4 regions of the Marinomonas sp. 5E14-1 genome follow, and region 4 is predicted to be linked to each of the others. Evidence: predicted binding sites of a transcription regulator. Region 4 holds the regulator's gene; each other region holds the start of a gene.

Region 1 (4,587 bases), on a different contig from region 4:
CTTGTTCTTCACAAAAAACCGCTTGGCGAATACGTTTCGCCTGTTCAATTTCCCAGTCATTGGTTGCCCATTTCACCTGAAAAACACGACCTTTTTTATGCGATTTGTCGTTCATCTTCGGCCTCCTTCTCAAAACGAGATAAAGACGAACAAGCACCACAACGAGCACAACCCGCTTTTACCTTGTCTGACGTCATGTCTAGATTAACCAGCTCTTTGGCAAGAGGACGAAGTACCGCTTCCATAAATTCAGAGGTGGGCGCAGGCCTGTCTTCCAACGGCGTTCCTGAGATGGGAACAAATGGCACAACGAATGGGTAAACCCCTATCTCGATTAACTTGCGGCAAGTGTCGACAATGGTTTCTTGTGTATCACCCAAGCCGGCTAAAATGTAAGTACTTACTTGCCCACGACCGAACACAGCAACCGCATCTTCAAAAGCTTGATAATACTCATCCAAAGAAACCTCGGCCTTGCCCGGTGTAATGCTTTTTCGCAATTCTGGCGTGATCACTTCTAAATGCATACCAAGTGCATCAATCCCTGCATCCTTCATTCGTTGATACCAAATAGGATCTTTTGGTGGTTCACATTGACCTTGGATCGGTACATCGACAACGGCTTTGATGCCTTGGGCACTTTCGCACATCACTTTTGCGCCACGGTCAGCGCCAGCGGGCGTTCCAGTTGTCATGACAATGTGCTTAATACCATCTAATTCCACAGCCGCTTTGGCGACTTCGGCCAATTGCTCTGGTGTTTTATGGGCAATAGTACGACCCGCTCTCAAAGATTGGCCTATTGAGCAAAATTGACAGGCTTTACGACGGCTCTCATAACGAATACAGGTTTGTAAAACCGTCGTCGCAAGCACATCGGTACTGTGCAATGTCGCGATGTGAGAATACGGAATCCCATCTGCTGTCGTTAAATTATAAAAGTTCGGGTCTTTGGCAAAGGTAACATCGGCCAAAGGAATCTTATCGGACAACAAAGTCGCACTCTGTTGCCCTGTTTCCGTCTGTTGTAACTCATCACTGTCAGACAAAGTAAAAGGCGACGACCACGCTGTTTGCGTATAGATTGGCACCATCAATGTTGTGCCATCCACTGTGATTGCCTGATGATCAGATGGGCCAGCGCCACCGCGACGGCTTACATGCGCTTGATCTGCCGACTGTAAGCGCAAGCCCTTCGTTTGTAATTCAGTTAGAAACTGAGACTGTTTCATCTTGAGCTGCGTCATCACTTGACTCTCCTTTATTGAAAAGGGAAACATTCGAAACTGGCTGAGCGTTATTTGTTATAGGCAAACCATCAACATACTCTGTTGCCTTTGAATTCATCTGTAAGCTCAGTAATTCTGGGCGTGCATAATGGCCTACCGAATCCATCATACGTTTGCGTTTGTCTATTAAGCGAAAATCCAAATCTGCATAAATAAAGCCTTCTCCTTCTGTCAGAGATGGCGCAAGGTGTTTGCCTTCAGGGGAAATAATGGCGGTATTACAACCTTCTCTTAATGCATTCTGCATTTTTGTATCTGGCGTAATACTTTGAATTTGTTCTTCGGTTAACCAGCCGGTGGAATTAATCACAAAACAGCCTGATTCAAGGGCGTGATGACGAATAGTCACGTCCATCTGTTCACCAAAAATAGGGCCAACTAACGAGCCGGGGAATTGAGCGCAATGAATTTGCTCGTGTTGCGCCATTAATGAATAACGGGCCAATGGGTTGTAATGCTCCCAACAAGCCAAAGCACCGATACGACCTACAGCCGAATCAACCACTTTTAAGCCTGAAGCATCTCCTTGTCCCCAAATCATTCGTTCATGGTAAGTGGGGGTGATTTTTCGACGTTTAAGAATCAATTCACCCGTGGCATCAAATACCAACTGAGTATTATATAAACTGCCGTTATCACGCTCATTCACGCCTATCACAACGACCATTTGACGCTCTTTCGCCTTATTACCAATCGCTCGTGTTGTATCACTTGGCACAACCACAGCCTCTTGATATAAGCGCAAATGCTCTGGACCTTGACTCACAGGGGGTAAAACAAAAGAGAAATAAGGGTAGTAAGGTAAAAACGTTTCAGGAAAAACGATGAGCTCTACTCCGCTCTCAGCCGCCTCATCAATCATGTTTAATACTTTGTGCAGCGTACCGGACAAACTCTCCAAGTCAGGAGAGATTTGAACGGCCGCGGCACGAACGATTGGGTAATCACTCATCGCCGCGGCTCCTTTTACATTGTCCAAGTATCAACAATGATGGCATTGTCACGGGTATGTAAAAGTTTGATATCCAAAACATCGAGTGGATTAATTGGCGTAATTCCCTCGATCAATGAACGCTCACCATGACCATATAAAGCCTGTAGAGCAAAACGACAAGCGTAAACTTTACCGCCTTCTGCCATGAATTTTTTCAACTGATTGTTGAAGTTCATGTGACCAGGAAACGCCTCATCACCCAAAGTAGGGAAACCACGTTGAACACCCAAAGTCACACCAGGTCCGTATAAAAGAATACTGGTCTCGTAACCTTTTCTTTGTAAACGCGTTGCTTGCAACATATTTACAAAACCAATTGATCCTTCAAAGGCTACCGTGTGAAATGTTACTAATGCTTTCTCACCCGGTTCCGCTTTTACGTCTTCAAACACTTTTTCTTCGTAATCGACTAAAAAATCACCGTCTTTATTTGGCTCGTATTTTACTTCTGGCATCTTCTTTCTCTCCGGTTTATTAGTTTTTGAAAAAATCGATCTGATCAATTTCAACTAATACATTGCAACCTAGGTGCCAATGATTGCAAAATAAAAAGCAATCAATTTGCAAAAATGATGCGATAAAGTAAAATGCCAAACGCAAAAAAACAGAAAAATATTTTTTCTGATTATCTTTTAATAATCAAAAAAAATGCTCAACACACAAACAAAACGCCCTAAAATGACGCCAAAAACTAAAAACACGACCAATTCAGTGCAGACAACTTGTCTTTGTAAAAATATACTTACATTCTTAAAAATCTAAAAAATAACAAAACACACTAAAAAAACAGAACACAAATTGAATGCAAAATAAAAGCACTCAATAAAATTCAATGAATTCACTACGTTTCAAGGAACATCACTACATGCCCACTTCAATGCTGATTACATGGAAAAAAGAACTCGATAAGAAAGGAAAATATCCAGCTTACAAACGAATAGCCGAATTAATAAATGAAGACATTGAGTCTGGTAAACTGCAACCACAAGATAAACTCCCACCGATGAGAGATTTGGCTGACGCCCTAGAAATAAACTACTCCACCGCCTCTCGTGCCTACAGCGAAGCCAAAAAACGAGGATTAATTGACACCACAACAGGAGCAGGAAGCTTCATTAAAGGCAAGGTGCCAGCGATAAAACCAAGCTTAGCGCCTTATGAAATGACCATGAACATGGTGATTGAGCCCGCTATTCCAACGCTTATTGAAGAGATAAAAGACGGAGCTTTAAGCAGTATCGCCATGTCGGATATTTTGAGCAGTGTGCGTTACCAAGATTTTGGCGGCAATAAAGAGACCAAACAGTGTTTTTTAAGCTTAATTAAACGCCGCGTTAAAAATGCCACTCTGGATCGTGTTGTTTCATGCCCGGGAATTCATGGCGGCTTAGTCGCTTTAGTGTCTCAGCTGTGCGGCCATCAGCAAGTCATTTGTGTCGACAGCCTAACTTACCCTGGAATCAAATCCATTGCGGCCCAGCTTGGTAAAGACCTTTTATCTCTTGAAAGAGACAGTGATGGCCCATTAGTCAATGCATTTGAAGATGCTTGTAAAACCCACGAAGTAGCGGCGTTGTATATTAATCCAACCATGCAAAATCCAACGTCCAGCAGTATCTCGAAAAGCCGTCGGGAAGCACTAGTGGATGTTGCGCTTCGTTTTAGCGTTGCCATTATTGAAGACGATGCTTATGGATTAATCAGTGATGACACAGCGCCGACTTTTGCCACACTGGCGCCAGAAATAACGTATTACATAAACGGCTTATCTAAATGCTTTGGCCCGGGCGTAAGAGCTGGCTTTATCCTTTGCCCGACGCAAAGAAAAGCCGAATACACTGCAGGTGCTTTACGCTCGTTAAACGTCATGGAGAATCCGCTTATTCATACTATTATTTGCCGCTGGATAAAAGAAGGGACTCTCGATCACATGATCCAAGGCATTAAAAGAGAGGCAAACTTGAGGCAGGTTTTAATTAAAAAAACATTAAAATCACATCATTACACTATGGAGGAAAATGCTTTCCATTTTTGGCTAAAATTGCCTAAAAATCTTGGCTGGAACCCATCCGACTTAGCCACAAAACTACGAGCTCATGGTGTTAATGCGGTCTCTAGTGCGGCTTTCGCAACGGATAACAACCCGCCTCAAGCGTTGCGCATTTGTTTTGGCGGCCCATCTTCGCAAAAGGACTGCCAAGAACAAATAAACACTCTGTATGAAATGATTAATCAGCCCGCTCATTTAAGCAACATAGCCCAATAAAATTGGGCTATGTTGAAGAGCATACATATTTTTCGATT
Region 2 (4,587 bases), on a different contig from region 4:
GCGCTGTTACAAGTAGCTATTGCGAGGTTTCGCGAATTTCACGCCTTAAGGTCGGAACTGGAAACAGTCAAGAGCCAATTAGAAGACAGAAAACTTATTGATAAAGCGAAAGGTTTAATTATGAAACATCAACAATGTGATGAACCGGCCGCCTACAAAGCATTAAGAAAGTTAGCCATGGACCGCAGCCAACGTATGACAGAGGTCGCACGTAACATTATATCGGTAATGGAACTCATGGGAGGTGCAAAGTGAGCCCAAAACAAGAGAATACGACACCTTTGCATAACGGGACCGTTCGTATTGGATTCATTCCATTAATAGATTGTGCCCCTTTTGTTATTGCAAAAGAAAAGGGCTTCTTCGTTTCAGAGGGTGTAGATGTAGAGCTTTCTAAAGAAGCATCTTGGGCTAGCATTCGTGACAAAGTTGCGTTTAATGTACTTGATGGCGCTCATATGTTGGCTTCTATGCCTATAGCAGCCACGTTAGGGGTAGGTACCATCAAAAAAGCGATGCAAACCAGCTTTACTGTAAGTCATAACGGAAATGGCATAACCATTGGTAATGCTCTTTATGATCAGCTTCAGCATTATTCTGAGTCGGTTGCAGATATTCGTACGGGGGCAGCACTCAAAAAATTGATTGATAATCGAGATAGGCAAGATACGCCTCTGCGTTTTGCTATTGTGTATCCATATTCTTCGCATAATTATCAATTACGAGATTGGTTGAGCCGTGTGGGTATTAGCCCAGATAAAGATGTACAAATTACTGTTGTGCCGCCAGTAAAAATGCTCGATGCACTTAAGTCAGGTGAAATAGATGGTTATTGTGTGGGTGAGCCCTGGAATAGCCTTGCTGTTGAACAAGGTGTAGGGCACATGTTGGTTACAGGCTATGAAATTTGGGGGAGTACGCCTGAGAAAGTGTTTGGTGTGAATTCCTTATGGGCAGAACAGAATGAATTGGCCCACTTAGCTGTTATTAGGGCTCTGGAGAAAGCATGTACTTGGGTAGATGAAGCGGAAAATCAAACTGAATTATTAGAAATATTAAGTCATCCAGATTATTTAAATTGTACGGTTGAGCAATTGGTATATGGCTTTAGTGCGATTAAACCTAAAGGGCAATTCGACTGGCCAATGGAGGCTTATCAGCGCTTTTCTGGAAGTGAAATTAATAAGCCTTTACCAAGTTACGCTTTGTGGATTATGGCGCAAATGCACCGTTGGCAGCAACTAGAAGGTTTTCCTTCATTGAATGAAGTGGCTGAGCAAGTGTATCGCAAAGACCTTTATTATAAAGCGTTAGGGCTTGATGTTGAGAAAGATGATTCTTGGCGTTTGAACTCTTCAGCAGAATCCAATTGGTTAGAGGCTGTATCGACAGGAAATGTTTCTTTGCACTCGGAGGGTATTTTGAAAGGTTTTAGTGAGTAGCGTGTCTTTTTATGGTGCGTAGTGCGTAAGAAATGAGCGCGGCTTAGTGTTTTATTTGTCAAAAACTGCACTTTTTTTACTTAAATTTATTAAAAAACATTATATATCAATGGTTTGTTTTTTTTGGCATATAACGTGCTTTCTTTTTATGTATCAAGTTTTAATAAAATTTTGGTGAGGTTGGCAACGATGTCTAACTATCACCCACATTATTAGCAGTTCAATGTAGGGCTGTTTATGAATGGCAAAGGCGCCTGTGGACACATTAATTGTGATCCGCATGCGCCTTTTTTTGTTTTTACGTTTCTCAAGTGGAGCATAGTTATGAATATGAGATCTTTGAAAGCGGTTTTATCCTTACCCGAGTTAGCCTCTTCAACTAAGAAGGTAGGTCTTTCTTTACTGATTGGTTCTACATTCCTATCTGGAATTGCTCATGCTGAGCTTGGTTACCCAGAAAAAGAAGAGCTCAAATTTGGTTTTATAAAATTAACTGATATGGCGCCTTTAGCGATTGCCTACGAGAAAGGTTATTTCGAAGATGAAGGCTTATATGTCACGCTAGAAGCACAAGCAAACTGGAAAGTATTATTAGATCGAGTGATTGATGGGCAGCTTGATGGTGCTCATATGTTGGCGGGTCAACCTTTAGGAGCAACTATTGGTTATGGGACAAAGGCTAACATTATTACTGCATTTAGTATGGATTTGAATGGTAATGGCATCACCGTTTCTAATGATGTTTGGGCTGAAATGAAAAAGCACATTCCAAGCGGCTCTGATGGAAAACCAGTTCATCCAATCAGTGCTAGTGCTTTAAAACCTGTTATCGATGGTTATAAAGCAGAGGGAAAACCATTCAAAATGGGAATGGTGTTTCCTGTCTCTACTCATAACTACGAATTACGTTATTGGCTAGCAGCTGGTGGTATTCATCCTGGTTACTATGCGCCAACGAAAGGTGATACAAGTGGTCAGATTGATGCGGATGCCTTGTTGTCAGTAACGCCTCCACCGCAAATGCCAGCAACAATGGAAGCAGGAACCATTCACGGTTACTGCGTGGGTGAACCTTGGAACCAGCAAGCAGTATTTAAAGGTATTGGTGTTCCAGTTATTACCGATTACGAAATCTGGAAAAACAATCCAGAGAAAGTATTTGGTGTGAGTGGTGATTGGGCAGAAGAATATCCAAATACACACATTCGTGTTGTAAAAGCCATGATTCGTGCAGCGAAATGGTTGGATGAAAATAACAATGCTAACCGTCCCGAAGCAGTTGAAATCTTGTCTCGTAGTGATTATGTCGGTGCCGATTACGACGTTATTGCTAACAGTATGACTGGGACATTTGAGTATGAAAAAGGTGACAAACGTGAAGTTCCTGACTTCAACGTATTTTTCCGTCATAACGCAACTTACCCTTACTACAGTGATGCTATCTGGTACCTGACTCAAATGCGTCGTTGGGGACAGATTGCAGAGCCTAAGTCAGATGAATGGTTCATGAACGTAGCGAAAGAAGTGTACCGTCCAGACATCTATGCTCAAGCGGCCAATGCTTTGATCGAAGATGGTTTGATGGTGGCATCTGAATTCCCAGATTTTGAAGCAGAAGATGGCTTCAAAGCACCACAAAGTGACTTTATCGATGGTGTTACTTATGACGGCAAAAAACCAAATGATTACCTGAAAAGCTTTGAAATTGGTTTGAAAGGCGACGACCAAATATAAGTAAAGCGAATAATAAGACAGTCAGTCAGGCTGTCTTATTTTGTTAAACAGAGTGAGAGAGAAATATGAATATACCGAGCTTATCCATAGCGTCATTGAAAGACAAAGTAGAAAGCATTTCATTGAAAAGCTTGTTGCTTCCTCTTTTTGGGATTTTGGTTTTTATTTCGTTATGGCAGGTTGGTGCAAGCCGAGTTCATACTTCTTTAGGAGAGTTCCCAGGGCCATCAGTTGTATACGAGCAATGGAATAGTCTTGTAGCTGAACATCAAAACGAGCGAGTTAAGGAAGAAGCGTTTTATGAGCGCCAAGAAAAACGCATTGAAGCGCGTCAAGCGAAAGATCCTAGCTATGTGGGTAAGTTAAGAGATTACACAGGTAAGCCAACCTTTTTTGATCAAATATTTACAAGCCTTTATACCGTATTGGCAGGTTTTGGATTGGCGAGTCTTATCGCAATTCCGCTTGGTATTTTAATTGGTCTTAATAGTTCAGTTTACAGTGCTCTTAATCCGGTTATTCAAGTATTTAAACCGGTTTCACCGCTTGCATGGTTGCCTTTGGTCACTATGGTTGTGAGTGCGACCTATGTTACAGACGATCCAATGTTTTCGAAATCTTTCCTAACCTCCATGTTTACTGTGACGTTATGTTGCATGTGGCCGACTTTGATTAATACAGCCGTAGGTGTAGCAGCGGTAGAGAAAGACTTGTTAAACGTATCAAAAGTATTGCGTCTGAATTGGATGACCCATGTCATCAAGATTGTTATCCCTTCTGCTATCCCATTGATGTTTACCGGACTTCGTTTGTCTTTAGGTATTGCTTGGATGGTTCTTATCGCAGCAGAAATGCTGGCTCAAAATCCAGGTTTAGGTAAGTTTGTTTGGGACGAATTTCAAAACGGTAGTTCTAACTCGCTAGGGCGAATTATGGTGGCGGTGTTGATGATTGGTTTTATCGGATTTTTATTAGACCGAGCTATGCTTGTAGTTCAGCGTTTTGTCTCTTGGGATAAAACACAAGTATTACGTTAATGGTTAACTAGATAAGACTAAGTAGGAGATAAATATGTCAACCCATTTGGATATCAGCAAAGTTTCTATCGAGTTTCCAACCCCAAAAGGTTCGTTCAAAGCGCTTGATAATGTCAGTTTGAAAATTAACAAAGGGGAGTTCGTTTCCCTGATAGGTCACTCTGGTTGCGGTAAATCTACTGTTCTGAATATTGTTGCAGGACTTTATGATGCAACGGAAGGCGGTATTTTACTTGATGGAAAAGAAGTGAAAGGCCCAGGCCCAGAGCGTGCTGTTGTTTTCCAGAACCATTCCTTGTTGCCTTGGTTGACGTCATACCAAAATGTTGAATTGGCGGTTAAACAGGTTTTCAAGAAGACAAAGTCTAAAAAAG
Region 3 (4,587 bases), on a different contig from region 4:
ACACTATGATCGGCTTGAAATGGGTTCATCATGCGTACCACTGTATTAACTGGTGACCGTAACCCCAATGTGTATTTCAAGTTCATCATGTCACTTAAGGTAGAATCGATACTTTCAAGAGAGATATACGCAAAACCAATTTCATCAACCTTCTCCTTTACTTCCTGACGAGTATGGGAAATAGGCAAGCCTAAACGCTTAATGGCCTCATTTACAAATATTCTTTCTTCACCTTCAAATGCATGGCCATGCATCACTACTTTCTTTCCATAATTTGCCAAAGCAAGCGCAGCAAGTAAAAACCAAGGTAACTCATTACGCTTACCAGCATACGCAGGCCAATCAAGGTCTACGTGAAACTCTAGTGGATCTTTTCCTGATAAAAACTGACGTGTGGCCTCAGTAAACCCAACCGTTTCTTCCACTGTTTCTTCACGGATACGAATTAGCATCCAAAAAGCACCTAGCTGTTCTGGTTCAACTTTGCCATTTAAAATAAGAGACATTGCATGATCTGCTTCTTCAGTAGTCAAGCTACGAGAGCCTTTTTTACCGCGCCCTAAAATTTTCACATACTGTGTAAACGCATTACTCATGCAGAAAGCTCCGTTATAGTAGGGATAAAGTGTTTTAGTTCAGGAAGACAGGAGCCACAATTTGTTCCGCACTTTAATAATGAACCGAGCTCTTCGACTGAACAAACACCATCGGTAATTGCTTGTTCTATTTGCTTTTTACCGACTTGAAAACAAGTACATATTATAGCGCCTTTATCTTCAACATTCGCTGGCAATCCGACTAATATCGCCATACGATCCAACTCAGACAAAGGTTCTTGCTCCGCTAATTTTGACTCTAACCAATCACACGAAATAGACTCAGGTGTCGGATGCAAATACGCAACAAGAGAAAGCTTTTTATCCTGAATATACGCCAGCCTAATTTGCTCTGTAGCAGGGTTAGTGTATTCCAGCCACTCTCCTGTTGACGCCCCCTCCTGATTTAACAAAGCCTGAATCGAAGACACATTTTCGCCAACTGGCCACACCACTTCGTAATGATAGCCATGTTCAGATGGCACATAACACCAATAAGTGAAATCCAGTTTTTCAAGCGGCTCTGAAGATACAACCACGCCATAAGAAACCTCTTTTACAGCTTCAAGTTTAACTTGTGCATGTTTCGATTCCGGCTGCCCTGACAGTGGATCAACTACTTGAGGAATAAGGTTTGACACAACAGATGCATTGGAAAATTGTTGCGTCCAATGGATTGGTGCAAAAACATTCCCTGGAGTCACTGCTCGACTTACTTTTGCCTTCAACAAGGCTTCCCCATATGAAGAGGTAAGGCGAACAAGTGTTTTGTCTTCAACACCAAGCTCTCTTGCGTCTCTAGGGTGAATTTCTACATAAGGCTGGTCAGTGTGCTTTGTTAATAAAGCGGCATCGCCCGTTCGTGTCATAGTGTGCCATTGGTCTCGAACACGCCCTGTATTAAGTGTAAACGGCCATTCCAGAGAAAACTGATTAATAGGTAATTGTGGCACAATAGGTACAAATTTAGCTCGCTTGTCTGGCGTAAAAAAGCGGCCATCTTCGAACATACGAGCCGTGCCCTCTGGTCGACCTTTTGGCACAGGCCACTGCACAGGAATCAAAGCATCGTATTCCTCTTTTGTCATTTGACTGAAATGCCCAATATCGAAATCACGTTTGCCATTATTTTCAAAGGCAGATAACGCCGCATGCTCCACAAAGATTTCATGCACATTTCGATAAGAAAACGCTGACTGATAACCCAAGCTTTTAGCTACTTCACACATCGCCCACCAATCATGTTTGGCTTCACCTGGTGCAGGTAAAAGACCTCGTTGGCGTGAGATTCTTCTTTCTGAATTTGTCACTGTGCCATTTTTCTCACTCCAACCTGTTGCTGGAAATAAGACATCTGCCATCGCAGTGGTATCAGTATGCGCCTTGCAATCACTGACAATAACCAACTCACACTTTTCTAACGCTCTTCTCACTTGAGCCGTATCCGGCAGACTCACCATAGGATTAGTCGACATAATCCAAACTACTTTCACCTTACCTTCTTCCATAGCTTGAAATAAATCGACTGTTTTTAAACCGTTTTCTGTCGCCATATTAGGCGCTTGCCAAAAACGCTGAACCAAAGACTGAGCACCTGGCGTAGCAAAATCCATGTGTGCAGCCAACTGATTCGCTAATCCGCCCACTTCTCGCCCGCCCATCGCATTCGGTTGACCTGTAATCGAAAACGGTCCAGCACCTTCCTTTCCAATACGCCCAGTTGCTAAATGACAATTAATAATCGCATTACATTTATCGACACCCGATGAAGACTGATTCACACCTTGAGAATAAAAAGTCACCGTTTTTGGCGTTTCTGTCCACCAACTTGCCAACAGGCTTAACTCTTTTTCACTGACTCCACAGAATCCTGCCGCAGAAGCCAACGTCGGTGTTGACTCACTCGCCTGATTTAGCGCCTCTTTAAAACCATTGGTGTGACGAGAAATAAAACCTTGGTCAAGCACATTAGCCTGAACAGAGTGCTGTAACAAATAAGAGAAGATCGCCGCATCGCTGCCAGGTTTAATTCCCAAGTGCAAATCTGCGATATCACAAGTGGCTGTCTCTCTAGGATCAATCACAACCACTTTCATGTGAGGACGTTGCTTTTTAGCTTCTGCAATACGTTGAAATAAAATAGGATGCGTCCAAGCCGCATTAGACCCCACCATGATTAACAAATCGCACAGTTCTAAGTCTTCATAATTACAGGGAACGGTATCAGAGCCAAAAGCACGCTTATAACCAACAACCGCTGACGCCATACACAATCGAGAGTTGGTATCGACATTAGACGTTCCAATGAAGCCTTTGGCTAACTTATTCGCTACATAATAATCTTCTGTCAAAATCTGCCCAGAAAGATAAAACGCAAAAGCATCAGAACCATGATCCTTTACCACTTGAGCAATTTTTTCACTGACCGTCTCAATCGCCGTTTGCCAAGTAGCAGACTCGCCATGCACCATAGGAGTCAACAATCTATCGTCAGATTGAATGGTTTGTGCGAGGCTACTACCTTTAACGCATAAGCGACCAAAGTTAGCAGGATGATCACGATCTCCAGACACTGGCTCAACAGGGTCAGTAGTGGCATTTGGTACAGTAAAATTCACCCCGCACCCTACGCCACAATATGGACAAGTCGTTTTCTCAATTCGTGCTGTCATGATCACTCCTCAAACCTATTATCCAAAAACAAAAAAAGGCCCAATCGCTTTTCTAGAAAAGCGATTGGGCCTCGTTGCCTTTTGTAATATCTGATTGCTTTATGTGTAAACCTTCGTCGACTTACGGTGCATCAGTTACTTTTATACTAAGCAATAAACAAGCCAGTTTTGATAAAAGATGTTAAATCCATGTATTCGCTATCAATCCCCTATAAATGGACGAGTGATCTTTTACTAATAGCATAAGGCCTCAATTTTTTGCACCAAAATAATGCAAAAATACACATTAAGCTTCAGAAATGTACACATCATTCCCTTCTAGTTTGGCTTTCCAGCAAGGAATTCGAACCACTTCATCTTCCAGACATTCTCCAGAAGACAACACAAAGTGTTGTTTATACAAAGGGCTAGCAACAGTCCAATTGCCTTGAAGGTGAGCAACCAGGCCACGAGATAAAACGTTTGCTTTGCCAAATGGGTCCCAATTACTGATAGCAAACACCTTATCGTCAGACTCAGTTATATAAAAAAGTGCCACTTGCTGACCATCAACCATAGCCGCCACTCCAGCACCTCTAATAAGATCACTTTGCTTACAAACTAATTTCCACTGTGATGCCATCTTATTAACCCACCTTCGCAATCAATTCTAACTTTTCTTTTTCTGTCGCAGGGCGAATTTGATCACGCTCTTCAACAAAAACAACATTGTCATCCACACCATCATAGTTAACAAATTGACGGAATGTTTTCAGTGCTTCTGGGTCTTCTAATGTTGTTTTCCACTCACACTGGAAGGTATCAACAACATAATTCATCGCTGCATCCAGCTCGTCACACATGCCTAACTTATCCCCTATAACGACTTCTTTTAGATACTCTAGACCACCTTCAAGGCCATCCATCCAGACGGAAGTTCGTTGCAGTCGATCTGCGGTTTTTGTGTAAAACATTAATACGCGATCGATATACTTAATGAGTGTTTCATCATCTAAGTCAGTAGCAAATAAGTCGCCGTGACGGGGCTTCATACCACCGTTACCACAAACATAAAGGTTCCAACCGCCTTCTGTCGCAATAACACCAATGTCTTTACTTTGTGCTTCTGCACACTCGCGAGTACAGCCAGACACGGCAAACTTGATTTTATGAGGAGAACGCAAACCTTTATAACGGTTCTCCAAATCAACTGCCATGGTCATACTGTCATTCACACCATAACGACACCAAGTACTACCAACACAAGACTTAACCGTTCGTAATGACTTACCGTAGGCTTGGCCTGTTTCAAAACCCGCGTCGACAAGCTTTTTCCAGAT
Region 4 (4,587 bases):
AAGGTCACCATGACATCGCCATCGGCAATATTTTAGGTTCCAATATTTTCAATTTGGCAACGGTATTACCTTTACCTGCATTAATTGCACCAGGCATTATTGATGCCAACGTAACTAATCGAGATTACCCTTGGGTATTGGCTTTAACAATCGCCCTTGCGTTCGCTATTTATATTTTCAAGAAATCGAAAAACAGCAGCATTCCGCGCTGGGTTGGATTACCGCTTCTTGGGTCTTATTGTGTTTATCTATTTATAATTAGTTCAGGCAGTTCGATCTAATGTTTAAATTTGAAAGTACCACTACGCCTAGAATATTATTGCTCGCTACCATATTAATTGCGAGTGTAGCAGTTTTTTTATGGCACGGAACTTCTCCTCAAAAGAACCTAATACCAACAGATTCTTTAAGCAGCTCCCCTGACTATTTTATCACTCAGGTAACCATCAAAGAGTTCAATCAAAACGGGGAGTTGATTGAAACCCTCAAAGCTAAGCAAACACTGCACTATGTTGATGACTCGAAAACACTCCTTGATTCTCCGAGCGTTGCACGCAAATCAGAGTCAGGAACCTGGAGTGCAAAAGCGAATAAAGGCATCATTCATGATGGAAGTGATGATATTCTACTCACAGATAATGCTGAAGCCGTTAAAACATATCTTCAATCTGAAGACATAAAATTGAGCGCAGACAGCATACATTACTTAGATAAAGATCAATCATTAACAAGCCAAGGAAGTCCGATACTAGTCTCCACACAAGGAGAAACTTCCGCTGACAAAATTACGACCTATATAAATTCAGAAGAAGTTATCATGACAGGATCTGTAAGAGGAACATATGAAACACTTGATTAACATTTGCGCCTTGCTAATTTCAGCTTTATTAAGTCAATACACTTATGCCTTACCAGATGACATAAATAAACCTATAGAAGTTCAAGCTGATGAAGTCTCTTTTAACCAAAACACTGGGGAAGCCATTTACAAAGGCAATGTCTTCATCAAGCAAGGCTCTATTGAAATACAGGCACAATATTTAAAAGTTGTGACCGATGTAAAGACAAAAAAATTCAATCGTTTAGAAGCCTTGGGGGAACCAGCAAAATTCAGCCAACAAATCAATTTGACTGGCAACACTGTTACCAGCAAAGGAAATAAAATCCATTACTCTATCACTCAATCCAAACTAGAAATTATAGGTAATGGACAGTTAAGCAAGCTAAACAACTCTATATCCGCCGACTACATCCTTTACACTATTGATGATGGAGCCTTTAGTGCAGAAAAAAAAGGCACAGGCAGAGTATCGATGACGCTTCAATCTCCATTAGCTGAGGAAACAAATTAAATGGCCCTTCTAGAAGCTAAAAACCTAGCAAAGAGCTACAAAAAACGACAAGTAGTAAAGGATGTTTCCATCTCAGTTGAGTCTGGGCAAGCTGTTGGTTTGCTTGGTCCTAACGGTGCAGGCAAAACCACATGCTTTTACATGATAGTTGGGATGGTTACTAATGATGCAGGCGGCATATTCATCGACAGTAAAGATATCACCAGTAACGCGATGCATACCAGAGCACAAAAAGGTATCGGCTACTTACCACAAGAAGCCTCTATTTTTAGAAAAATGTCTGTTGAAGACAATATTCTAGCGATTTTAGAAACACGTAAAGAACTCACAAAAGCTCAGAAGAAATCCAGACTTGAAGACTTATTAGAAGAGTTTCATATTACTCATATCAGAAAAAATTTAGGCATGGCCCTATCTGGTGGTGAGAGGCGCCGTGTAGAAATTGCGCGGGCACTAGCAATGAACCCAAAATTCGTTCTCTTAGACGAGCCTTTTGCTGGCGTTGACCCCATTTCTGTCGGTGATATCAAACTTATCATCAAACACCTACAAGAAAGCGGCATTGGTGTTCTGATTACAGACCACAATGTCAGAGAAACCTTAGACATCTGTGATAAAGCTTATATTGTGGGCAATGGATATATCATTGCTTCTGGTGATGCTAGTACAGTTATTAACAATGAACAGGTGAAAAAAGTCTATTTAGGTGATGACTTCCGCCTGTAACCCCTTATCATTACTGCAGAAAGGGAGTAGTATGCATAACTCGTTCCAATTCACTCAAATAAAAAGAGTTGCTCCATGAAGCAGTCTTTACAGTTAAAACTCGGTCAACAGCTGACCATGACACCCCAGCTGCAGCAAGCGATACGTTTGCTGCAGCTTTCTACGCTGGATCTTAAACAAGAAATTCATGAATTTCTTGAATCCAACCCTCTTCTTGAACTTGACGACGACGAACAAGGACAAGTAGAAGCACCAGCTAGCATCGAATCCAAAAGCACAGCAGAAACACCTGATATCAATACAAGTGAAGAAGCTCGTGTTGAATCAGAATGGACAGAAAGCATTCCTGAAGAGCTCTCAATAGATAGTAACTGGGATGACACCTACCAAAGTTCTGCAGCGATCAGCGACAACAATAACTATGAAGGTGACAGCGACTTCGAAAGCCGTAATGCGCCTGCAGAAAGCATACAAGATCATTTAATCTGGCAATTAAATTTAACTCACATGTCTGATCGAGACATTGAGATTGCATACGCAATTATTGAATGCGTACAACCAGATGGTTACCTAAGTATTACACCAAACGATATCTGCGAGTCCCTTTCGACCGAACTAGAAGAACTTGAAATAGAAGAAGTTATGGCAGTCCAACATAGACTGCAGCGTTTTGACCCTATTGGTGTTTGCTCTACCGATCTACGAGATTGCCTATTAGTTCAGCTAGAAGCATTTCAAAACCACCCTTTATACAAAAGCACGCATAACCTGATTGACAATTATTTGCCGCTTCTTGGCAGTCGTGACTTTGCGCAATTAAGCAGAAAAACAAAGCTAAAAGACGAAGCTCTTAAAGAAGTAGTTTGCTTAATACAACAACTTAATCCTCGTCCCGGCTCTGTTATTGATGCAGATGATACGGACTATGTCATTCCTGATGTCTCTGTCAAAAAACGCAATGGCAGCTGGCAAGTAGAGCTAAACAATGACGCTTTACCGCCTGTCAAAATAAACGAAACCTATTCTGCTATGGCTAGCACAGCGTCAACGCCCGAAGACGCGAGCTATATCAAGACGTCATTACAAGAAGCCAAGTGGTTCATGAAAAGTTTACAAAGCCGAAATGAAACCCTATTAAAAGTTGCCAGCTGTATTGTAAGCCGTCAAATTGACTTCTTTGAATTAGGTGAAGAAGCCATGAAGCCCATGGTACTTCACGATGTAGCCGAAGAAGTCGGCATGCACGAATCAACAATATCTAGGGTGACGACTCAAAAATACATACACACACCAAAAGGTATTTTTGAACTTAAATATTTCTTCTCCAGCCATGTCAACACAGCATCTGGCGGAGAATGCTCTTCTACAGCAATACGAGCCATGATTAAAAAGCTAGTAACAGATGAGCCAGCTAAAAAACCTTTAAGCGACAATAAATTAGCGACTATTTTGGCTGACCAAGGCATACAAGTTGCCCGCCGTACTGTTGCAAAATACCGCGAGGCGATGAACATACCGCCATCCAATGAACGCAAGCGATTGATCTAAACGGACACTACTTTATCATGCCATTAAAATCATTATTGAAAGCGGAACTTGTCTTTGCAAAACAAGAGATTGTCAGCAAAAAACGCGTTCTTGAGAACTTAGCGGAAGTCGCATCTAACAAACTACATTGCGATAACGAAGCGGTTTATGACGCTTTATTAGGCCGAGAAAAACTTGGCAGTACTGGAATAGGAAATGGTATAGCCATTCCTCACTGTCGTTTGGAATCCGCCAATCATACGGCAATCGTTGTGATGTCATTACAAAAACCGATTGACTTTGATGCGATTGATAAAAGAGCTGTAGATTTGATCTTCGCCCTCATCGTTCCACCTCACGAGTGTGACTCTCATTTATCGACATTGGCGCAGATTGCAGAATTAGCACAATCGCCACAATCTTTAGATAAATTAAGAACCGCTCAAACAAACGAAGAGCTATTTAATATATTTGATTCGTTAATATAGGAAGCACGCATGCAAGAAAAGTCTATTACTATCATCAACAAACTTGGCTTGCATGCTAGAGCTGCAGGAAAACTTGTTGAAACAACTTCTCGCTTCTCCTGTGATATTACCATCGAAAAAGAAGGTCGTAACGTCGACGGAAAAAGCATTATGGCAATGATGATGCTCGCTGCAGGAAAGGGCACCGAAATTCATATCAAAACCAATGGAGATGACGAAAAAAACGCCCTAAAAGCCATAATAGAATTGATCAACAATCGCTTTGGTGAAGATGAGTAACACTTTATATGTCAGAGAAAGCAACTCTAACTAACCACCTGCAGACAGTCACCGAGTCTCTTGAGTCCGGTGCCACCATGCAAATCCGTTATTTACTTAACGGTGCACTACCTGCACAGGACGTTGCTCGATTATTGGAATCCTCCCCACCTAAAGAACGAAAGCTTTTATGGGAGCTGATTGACTCAGAAAACCAAGGCGAAGTGCTACAATAT

The links. The regulator sigma-54, encoded in region 4, starts transcription at its own class of promoters, with help from an activator protein. The targets are predictions, from matches to a motif close to TGGCACNNNNNTTGCTNT.
Region 1: a site for sigma-54 is predicted at 2,800-2,817, ahead of ABFY09_RS11320 (MSMEG_0572/Sll0783 family nitrogen starvation response protein). Genes of this name have one in related genera too.
Region 2: a site for sigma-54 is predicted at 1,567-1,584, ahead of ABFY09_RS08475 (CmpA/NrtA family ABC transporter substrate-binding protein). Genes of this name have one in related genera too.
Region 3: a site for sigma-54 is predicted at 3,416-3,433, ahead of ABFY09_RS08505 (nitrate reductase). Genes of this name have one in related genera too.

Annotation. Positions count from the first base shown of each region.
Region 1 covers NZ_JBDXMW010000011.1:79,029-83,615, forward strand. The annotation lists gene ABFY09_RS11305 (MSMEG_0567/Sll0786 family nitrogen starvation N-acetyltransferase) at 1-115, opposite strand, end outside; gene ABFY09_RS11310 (MSMEG_0568 family radical SAM protein) at 96-1,247, opposite strand; gene ABFY09_RS11315 (Nit6803 family nitrilase) at 1,207-2,241, opposite strand; gene ABFY09_RS11320 (MSMEG_0572/Sll0783 family nitrogen starvation response protein) at 2,256-2,738, opposite strand; gene ABFY09_RS11325 (PLP-dependent aminotransferase family protein) at 3,149-4,549, shown strand.
Region 2 covers NZ_JBDXMW010000007.1:153,708-158,294, forward strand. The annotation lists gene ABFY09_RS08465 (ANTAR domain-containing protein) at 1-255, shown strand, start outside; gene ABFY09_RS08470 (ABC transporter substrate-binding protein) at 252-1,442, shown strand; gene ABFY09_RS08475 (CmpA/NrtA family ABC transporter substrate-binding protein) at 1,767-3,176, shown strand; gene ABFY09_RS08480 (ABC transporter permease) at 3,242-4,213, shown strand; gene ABFY09_RS08485 (ABC transporter ATP-binding protein) at 4,248-4,587, shown strand, end outside.
Region 3 covers NZ_JBDXMW010000007.1:161,945-166,531, reverse strand. The annotation lists gene ABFY09_RS08510 (glycosyl transferase family protein) at 1-596, opposite strand, end outside; gene ABFY09_RS08505 (nitrate reductase) at 593-3,268, opposite strand; gene nirD (nitrite reductase small subunit NirD) at 3,555-3,890, opposite strand; gene nirB (nitrite reductase large subunit NirB) at 3,895-4,587, opposite strand, start outside.
Region 4 covers NZ_JBDXMW010000004.1:40,632-45,218, reverse strand. The annotation lists gene ABFY09_RS04520 (calcium/sodium antiporter) at 1-281, shown strand, start outside; gene lptC (LPS export ABC transporter periplasmic protein LptC) at 281-859, shown strand; gene lptA (lipopolysaccharide transport periplasmic protein LptA) at 843-1,352, shown strand; gene lptB (LPS export ABC transporter ATP-binding protein) at 1,353-2,078, shown strand; gene ABFY09_RS04500 (RNA polymerase factor sigma-54) at 2,154-3,626, shown strand; gene ptsN (PTS IIA-like nitrogen regulatory protein PtsN) at 3,644-4,093, shown strand; gene ABFY09_RS04490 (HPr family phosphocarrier protein) at 4,103-4,372, shown strand; gene mgtE (magnesium transporter) at 4,381-4,587, shown strand, end outside.